DNA from 2 places in the Micromonospora cynarisoli genome. Region 2 is predicted to be linked to the other one. Evidence: riboswitches for the same ligand, from Rfam matches in the RefSeq annotation. Region 2 holds a riboswitch; the other holds the start of a gene.
The links. A riboswitch is a leader RNA that binds a small molecule or an ion and turns the genes downstream of it on or off. The one in region 2 is predicted to bind S-adenosylmethionine.

Region 1 (4,408 bases), 3.2 Mb from region 2:
GAACACGGAAAATTGCCGGCACGAGAAATAATGGGCCGGTCCGGTGCGGTGCGGGTGACTGATGATTCCGGGGGTGGGTCAGCAGTTCCGGGCGTAACGTGGTGACGAGGTTAACGTATTACGACGGTCATCACCGTGATACGGGTTGTTAAGGATTTTTGAACTGCCCGGTGGGTCGGTGGAGGCGGTGGGCGGTCGCCCGGAGGTGACGCCGGACGCCCGGAGCGGGCACCACGAAAATTGCTGACGGGTCTGGCTTTCGGGGTCTCCCGGGAATACCGCGCCAACCGGTTGCTGTCGTCCGAAGCCGGCGTGCGGGCCGGGGTGGACGGTGATGGGCGTCGGCTGCCGCCGGGGCGGGTGGCAGGTCTCCACGTCTGCCGGCGCGCTCGATGGACGTGCACGTCACGGGGTGGCGCTCCGGCGGTGCCGGTCGGGTGCGACGGTCGGGGAGCCGTGTCGTCCGGGTCGCCGGGGTCGGGGCGGCCGGGCCGGCTGGTGGTGCCGCCCGCTCCGTGACGTTCCCGCCGGCGGTCACGCGAATTGTGCGCATATTCATTTACCATAAACATGGCGTATGAATTTAATGACAGTTCATTAATAGTTAACAATCATTACGTATCGAACGCCCTCGGGGTGCCGCTCGGCGTGGGTGTGGCGGCGGGGTGGACGCCGGCCGCGTGTCGGGTGTCGCCGGCCGGATCGGCGTCGGCGCGACGGGCGGGCGACCCGGGTTGCGGGGGTGGGGTATTGTCTCGCAACGGGATCTTCCCAGTAACAAAGAATTTATCGATTTAACTGCTTCGATGCCTCATCATGGTGGGACGTAATCCCTTCCATGGAGGTTCCCATGAACGTCTCTCGGCTCGGCGGGCCGACCCTGTCCCTGTACCGCATCGTCATCGGCTTGCTGTTCACGCTGCACGGCCTGTCGTCGGTCTTCGGGTTGTTCGGCGGCAACCCGATGACCGGCAAGGCCATCCCGGTCGGTACCTGGCCGGGCTGGTGGGCCGCGCTGATCCAGCTGGTCTGCGGCGCGCTGGTGCTGGCCGGTCTCTTCACCCGGCCCGCGGCGCTGCTCGCGTCCGGCTCGATGGCGTACGCCTACTTCGTGGTGCACCAGCCGGAGGACCTGCTGCCGCTGCGCAACGGCGGCGAGCTGTCCGCGCTGTTCTGCTGGTCGTTCCTGCTGATCGCGGTGCTCGGCCCGGGTTCCTGGGCGCTCGACACGCTGCTCGGCCGCCGGCGTTCCGACGCCCCGGCGGCCCCGGTGTCCGAGCCCAGCTCGGTGCCGGTCTGACGGACTGACCCGCGTCGCCGGAGCCTCGACGAGGCGGCCCCGGCGACGCGCCCGGTCAGGGGTTGTAGGGAGCGTCGGTGTGGCTCACCTCGGTGAGCGTGCTGCCGGAGAGCTTGTAGACCGACGTGCGCTTGATGTCCAGCTCGGCCATGCCCCGGCTGGGGCCGCGGGTCAACCAGACCACGGTGGCCCGCCGCCCGGCCACGCTCACCGACACGACCGGGGTCCGGTCGCCGAGGTCGGCCAGCGCCCGGAACACCGGCAGGCCGCCGTTGTTGCGCCACACCGCGACGGTGTAGAAGGTGCCGCTGCCCCCGGAGTTGAGCGAGACCACACCGACCGCGTCGTCCGCGCCGTCGCCGTCGAGGTCGCCGATGCCGCAGGGCTTCTGGAGCGTCACTGTCGCGCCGTCCTCGCCCGACCACTGCCCCTCGGTCAGCGGCAGGTAGTCCGGGTAGCCGTTGTAGGGCGTCTTGCTGCTGCCGAGCTTGGCGCCCGCCAGATGGGCGCAGGTCAGCGGAGCCTTGACCACCGGCGCCGGGAGGGTGGTGGTGGCCGCCGGGGCGGTGCTGGGGGCGCTCTTCTTCTGCGGGGTCGGCTCGGCCTCGGTGGGCGTCGGCTCGGGCGTGGCCGCGTTCAGCACCGAGGCGGTGGAGGGTCCGGTGGACGGGTCGACCGTGGGCGCCGCCCCGTCCGTCGTGCCCTGTTCACCCCCGCACGCGGTGAGCAGGCAGACCAGGGCGAGACCGGTGAGGCTCAACGGGATCCGTCGCATGGCCGGGGGGTCCTCTCTCGACATCAGGTGACCCGCACCGTACTGATCGATGGCAATGCCGGTCATCGGCTCCATGGACGGCCCGGGCCGCCCTGTCGGAGCGCGGTCAGGGGCCGACCGGAGGGTCGGCGTACGGCTTTCTCCGCCCGGTGCGTACGGGCGTGTTGAGCTGGAAACTTCCCCGAAACATCGGTCTCGACCGGGGTGGTCGGCAGGTGCCCGGCGGCGGAGTGGCGCACACCATGGTTCACACCGTGGGAAGCGGGCTGGGCGATGGCCGCGAAGCTGCCTAGACTCGGCTTCACAACTGCATACCTCATCCAGAGGGGCTGAGGGATACGGCCCGACGACGCCCCGGCAACCACCCCGCGCGCTCATCGCTGAGCGTCCGGCGGGGCAGGTGCCAATTCCGTCCCCGCCGCAGGGTGCGATGCGGGGAAAGATGAGAGGAATCGACATGACGTCGACGCTCGCCGCCCCCGGTATCGACACCGCCGCCAGCCCCGCCCGCGCCCTGGTCTGCCGCGCCTGCTCCGCCCGTTACCCGCTCGCCGCGCAGCACGCCTGTTACGAGTGTTTCGGCCCGCTGGAGGTCGACTACGACGCCGCCGCGCTGGCGCGCGTCACCCGGGAGCAGATCGAGGCCGGCCCGCAGAACATCTGGCGGTACGCCGCCCTCCTGCCCGCCGGCCAGGACCCGGCCACCCGGGTCACCCTCGACCCGGGGCTGACCCCGCTGGTGGCGGCCCCCAACCTCGCCGCCGAGCTGGGCATCAGCGCGCCGCTGTGGGTCAAGGACGACAGCGCCAACCCGACCCACTCGTTCAAGGACCGGGTGGTCTCGGTGGCGCTCACCGCCGCGAAGGCGCTCGGCTTCCAGCGGTTCGCCTGCGCCTCGACCGGCAACCTGGCCAACTCGGTGGCCGCCCACGCGGCCCGCGCCGGTGCGCCCTCGGTGGTCTTCATCCCGGGCGACCTGGAGCAGGGCAAGGTGATCACCACCGCCGTCTACGGCGGCGACCTGGTCGCCATCGACGGCTCGTACGACGACGTGAACCGGCTCTGCGGCGAGCTGGTGGAGACCGACGAGTTCGAGGACACCGCCTTCGTCAACGTCAACGTCCGGCCCTACTACGCCGAGGGCTCCAAGACCCTCGGGTACGAGGTGGCCGAGCAGCTCGGCTGGCGGATCCCGGCCCAGGTGGTCATCCCGATGGCCTCCGGCGAACTGCTCACCAAGATCGACAAGGCGTTCACCGAGCTGGTCGAGATCGGCCTGGTCGAGGCCCCGGCCGGGGGCTGGCGGGTGTTCGGCGCCCAGTCGGCAGGCTGCAACCCGATCGCCGCCGCCCTGCACGCCGACACCGACACCATCACCCCGGTCCGGCCGACCGGCATCGCCAAGTCCCTCAACATCGGCGACCCCGCCGCCGGCCTGTACGCCCTGGAGGCGGTGCGGCGTACCGGCGGCTGGATGGAGTACGTCGACGACGAGGAGATCCGCGCCGGCATCCGGCTGTTGGCCCGTACCACGGGCGTCTTCGCCGAAACGGCCGGCGGGGTGACCGTGGCGGTGCTGCGCAAGCTCGTCGAGACCGGCCGACTCGACCCGACCGCCGAGACGGTCGTCTTCAACACCGGCGAGGGCCTGAAGACCATCGACGCGGTCGCCGGTCAGGTCGGCCCCACCCACCGGATCAAGCCGTCCCTGCGGGCCGCCCGCGACGCCGGTCTCCTCTCCTGACCGTTCGCCACCCCGTACTCCGACGATCGACTCGTCGGGGCGCACGGTGCGGTGTCAGCGTGCCGGAACGCCACCCTCTCGGCCCGGTCGTTTCGATCATGGGCGCGCGACGGTCCGAGTGGATCTCTGGGTGACCGGGTTTTCGCGGTGGGTGGTGAAAACCCACCGGGAGGGACTTGACGGCACGAACCGGGCGGCGGAAGATGCTCCGTGCGGGAGGGCTTTCGCCGGAGACTTTTCAAGTTCTTACGACCCAACGCCGGAGGCGTTGTGCGAACGTCCCTCCCGACCAACGTGAATCGGGGGCCAGCGGAAATCCGCTGGCCCCCGATGTCGTCCACGGGAAAGACTCGCGGCGTGGCCCTGGACGTCGCGACGATCGACCGGACCGACCAACCCACCCTCGACGCGGCCTACCGGATCGCGGCCACGGTCGAGGCGATGGAATCCCCCGACCTGCCGCCGCCGTGCCGGCGACGCTTCGAGGCACCGCTGTGGCACCCGATGCCCGGCATCGACACCCGGTGGTCGGTGGCCCGACTCGACGGGGTGCCCGTCGGCTGGGTCCGGGTCAACCTGCACCTGCTGG
Region 2 (4,408 bases):
GCGAAGCCCATCTCGTGGGTGACCACCACCATCGTCATGCCCCCGGCGGACAGGTCGGCCATCACCCCGAGCACGCCCTTGACCAGTTCCGGGTCCAGCGCCGAGGTGGCCTCGTCGAAGAGCATCACCTGGGGTTGCAGGGCCAGCGCGCGGGCGATGGCGACCCGCTGCTGCTGCCCGCCGGAGAGGTGGGCGGGTCGGGAGTCGGCCTTGGCGGCGAGGCCGACCAGCGCCAACTGGGAACGGGCCAGCGCGACCGCCTCCTCCTCGGGCAGCTTCTTGAGCCTGCGCAACGCCAGGGTGATGTTGCGCAGCACGGTCATGTGCGGGAACAGGTTGAACTGCTGGAAGACCATGCCGACGCGCTGCCGCAGGGCGTCCGGGTCGTCGCGCAGCACGCTGTGCCCGTCGAGCAGGACGTCACCGGAGTCCGGTTCGATCAGCCGGTTCACGGTGCGCAGCAGGGTGGACTTGCCGGAGCCGGACGGGCCGACGACGCAGGCCGTCGCGCCCCGGGCGACGTCCAGGTCGACGCCGCGTAGCACCCGGTTCGCCCCGAAGGCCAGGTGCACGTCACGGACGGCGAGGCTGACCGGGGTGGTGGTCGCGGTGCCGGCGGTCATCGGGGGTCCTCCCGGGTGGGACGCGGTTGCGGCAGGGCGGTCTCGCCGGCCAGGGCCAGCCCGCCGTCGTCGTCGGGGTCGACGGTGACCGTCCGGCCCCGGCGCAGCCGCCTGTCGATGGCGTTGACCGCATGGGTCAGCGGGACGGTCAGCAGCAGGTAGCACAGGCCGGCCAGCAGCAGCGCCGACTGGTTGCCGGTGTTGGCCGCGTAGTCCTGCCCGATCCGGAACAGTTCCCGCTGGCTGGCGAGCAGGCCGAGGAAGTAGACCAGGCTGGAGTCCTTGATCAGCGCGATCAGCTGGTTCACCCAGGCCGGCAGCACCCGGCGTACCCCCTGCGGGACGATGACCAGGCGCATCGCCTCACCCCAGGAGAAGCCGAGCGCGCGGGCCCCCTCCAGTTGCGCCGCCTCCACGCTCTGGATGCCGGAGCGGAAGATCTCCCCGATGTACGCGGCGGCGATCAGCGACAGCGCGAGGATGCCCAGCGGGTACGGATTCGGCCCCCACACCTGCATGCCGAGCGGGGCCAGGCCGACGCCGATCAGCAGGATGGTGGCGGCGGCCGGCAGACCCCGGAACACGTCGGTGTAGACCCGGGCCGGCCACCGTAGCCAGCGGGTACGGGAGATGCCCGCCACGGCCAGCGCCATGCCCAGCACCGAGCCGAGCAGGGCGGCGGAGACCGCCAGGATCAGCGTGTTGGGCAGCCCGACGGTCAGCATCTCGGGCAGCGCCTCGCGCATGGAGTCCCAGTCGAAGAAGGTCTCCCACAGGGTGCTCAACGGATCCATCGTGTTCTCCCACCGCCCCGCTCGCTGGTCTGGTCGTACCGTCAGGAGGTGGCCGACGCCGACGGCGTCGCCGCGCCGGGGGCCTTGACGTCGCCGCTGCCGGGGGTGAAGCCGGCCGGGATCGGCCGACCCGGGTAGTACTGCTGCTGGAGCCGGGTCCAGGTGCCGTCGGCGATGACCTCGTCGAGGCCCTTGTTCAGCGCCTCGCGCAGCGCGTCGTTGCCCTTGGCGACGGCGTACGCGGTGGGGGCCGGGCTCAGTTCGGTGGCCGCCACCGTGATCTTGCCGTTGCTGTCGGCGGCCGACTTCTCGCCGATCTCGGCCGGGGCGATCCAGGCGTCGGCGGTGCCGGCCTTGAGCTGGTTGATCGCCCCGTTGTAGTCGGGCACCCGCACCGGGTCGAGCTTGCGGGAGGTGGCGTAGTCGTCCTGCACGGTGCCCTGCACGACCACCACCCGCTTGCCGGCGAGCTGGTCGAAGCCGGTGAGCGGGGAGCCGGCCGGCACGTCGAGGCCGAAGTAGCCGAAGTCGTAGCCGTTGCCGAAGTCGACGGTTTTCTTGCGGGCCTCGGTGATGGTGATCGAGGAACTGCCGACGTCGAACTTGCGGTTGTTGACCTGGGAGAGCAGCGCCGAGAAGTCGGTGCCGACGAATTCGACCTTCAGCCCGATCCTGCCGGCGACGGCGACGAGCAGGTCGTTGTCGAAGCCGGTGAACGTGCCGTCCTTGAGGTAGACGTTCGGTGGGGCGTCGGTGAGCGTGCCGGCGCGCAGCACACCGGGCTGGAGCAGGCCGTACGGGTTGTCGGCCGCCTCGGTGTCGCCGCCGCAGGCGGTCAGCGCGGTGCCGGCGAGCAGGGCGGCGACGCCGAGCGCGGCGACCCGCTTCCACGCGTCGCGGGGGAGCCGGAATGTAGGCAGGGCAGGAAGGAATCGCACGGGTGTCTCCGGAAGTGATCGGGCGGCGGACACGCGCCGCCGACGGGATGCCCACCGGGCACCCCGCACGGGTGGTACGGGTAACGAAGGGTCGACTACCGGGCGCGACAGGAGTCGCTGTACACCAGCATGAGGTCGACGTGCCGGCGCCTGACCAGTCGGACGCCGACCGACCGCACGCCGGGCCGGGGCGTGCGGGTCACGCCGTGGCCGGGCGGGGCGGGTGAATGGTTCGACACGGGGTCCTCCCTGATCGGTGTCGACCTGGGTGACCAGGCCACGCTTGCACCGGGTCGTTCACCGGTGCCTGGTCCTCACCCGGAGCACCCCACCGTGGCGGAGGGTTGCCGGCCAGCGAGCCGGGGCTTGACGCTGGCGCTCATGACCTGCCCGAAATCTAGCAGCAGTGACCGGTCGGTCGTCCACCCGTTATGACGGCCCTCACGTCCGGCCCTTACCGGCGGGTGGGTCGCGCGGTGGCCGGCGGGCGGCGGGCGATATCGGCGTCGTAGCGGACCCGGGCCGCCTGCACCTCGGCCAGGTGGGTGGTGGCCCAGGCTTCCAGGCCGGAGACCAGGTCGAGCAGGCTACGGCCCAGGTCGGTGAGGGCGTAGTCGACCCGGGGCGGGACACTGGCGTGCACGGTGCGGGTGACCAGACCGTCGCGTTCCAGCCCGCGCAGGGTCTGGGTGAGCATCTTCTGGCTGATCCCGTCGATGTGCTCGGCCAGTTCGCCGTAGCGTCGTCCGCCGTCGGCGAGGGTGAGCACGACGAGCACGCTCCACCTGTCGCCGATCCGGTCGAGGACCTGCCGGCTGCCGCAGTCGCGCTGGAACGGGTCGGGTCTCATCGGCTTACTCTCCATCAGTGCGTCACAAACTTCAAGGTGCCTACTCTCCGTCGGGAAGTATCGACTCCCACCTGCGTGTTGGCCAGTACGACAGGAACACGCCACCCGAAGGAGAGCGCCATGTCCGTCGTCGTCACCGGGGCCACCGGCCACCTGGGCCGCCTGATCGTCGAATCCCTGCTGCGCCGGGGCGTACCCGCCGGGCAGATCGTGGCCCTCGGTCGCACCGTGGACCGGCTCGCCGACCTCGCCGAGCGGGGCGTCAGGGTCCGGGCGGCCGACTACACCGACCCCGACTCGCTGCGCGCCGCCTTCACCGACGCCGAGAAGCTGATGTTCGTCTCCGGCAGCGAGGTCGGCCAACGGGTGCCCCAGCACCACAACGTGATCGAGGCCGCCCGGCAGGCCGGCGTCGGTCTGGTCGTCTACACCAGCATCGCCCACGCCGACACCTCCGACCTGCTGCTGGCCGCCGAACACCGGGCCACCGAGGAGGAACTGCGCGCCTCCGGGCTGCCGTACGTGCTGCTGCGCAACAGCTGGTACCTGGAGAACTACACAGGTCAGCTGGCCGGCTACCTGGCCCACGGGGTCGCCGGGTCGGCCGGCGACGGCCGGGTCAGCGCCGCCACCCGTGCCGACTACGCCGAGGCCGCCGTCGAGGTGCTCACCACGGAGGGACACGCCGGTCAGGTCTACGAACTCGGCGGCGAGGCGTTCACCATGACCGAACTGGCCGCCGAGGTGTCCCGCCAGAGTGGACACGACGTCCGCTACACCGACCTGCCGGTGCCGGCGTACACCGAACTGCTCGTCTCCGCCGGGCTGCCCGAGCCGTACGCCGCCACCCTCGCCGACGCCGACCGGGGCATCGCCCAGGGGGCACTGTACGTGCCCGTGGAGAACCTGGAGAAGCTGCTCGGCCGCCGGCCCACCAGCCTCGCCGAGGCCCTGCGCGCCGCCGGCTGACCCGGCCGGAACGGGCGGGCGCGGCACTGGATAACCGGTGGATCGGGCCCGCCACCGGCCCGACAATGCTCCACATGGATCACCACACGCTGGTGCGGACCAGCAAACGGATCGCGCTGGCCCTGCGCCACCGACCCGCCCGGTTCGGCCTCGCCCCCGACCCGGGCGGGTGGGTGACCGTCACCGACCTGCTGGCCGCCCTGCGGATCGACCGGGCCACCCTCGACGCCGTGG

Region 1: another riboswitch for S-adenosylmethionine. It lies ahead of thrC (threonine synthase); the one in region 2 lies ahead of Q2K16_RS03600 (ABC transporter substrate-binding protein).

The regions. Positions count from the first base shown of each region.
Region 1 is NZ_CP130426.1:4,059,318-4,063,725, reverse strand. It holds gene Q2K16_RS17370 (DoxX family protein) at 851-1,300, shown strand; gene Q2K16_RS17365 (hypothetical protein) at 1,356-2,075, opposite strand; SAM riboswitch class I at 2,389-2,524, shown strand; gene thrC (threonine synthase) at 2,533-3,819, shown strand; gene Q2K16_RS17355 (GNAT family N-acetyltransferase) at 4,177-4,408, shown strand, end outside.
Region 2 is NZ_CP130426.1:889,944-894,351, forward strand. It holds gene Q2K16_RS03590 (amino acid ABC transporter ATP-binding protein) at 1-623, opposite strand, end outside; gene Q2K16_RS03595 (amino acid ABC transporter permease) at 620-1,417, opposite strand; gene Q2K16_RS03600 (ABC transporter substrate-binding protein) at 1,459-2,355, opposite strand; SAM riboswitch class IV at 2,630-2,742, opposite strand; gene Q2K16_RS03605 (winged helix-turn-helix transcriptional regulator) at 2,810-3,205, opposite strand; gene Q2K16_RS03610 (SDR family oxidoreductase) at 3,326-4,174, shown strand; gene Q2K16_RS03615 (RNA 2'-phosphotransferase) at 4,249-4,408, shown strand, end outside.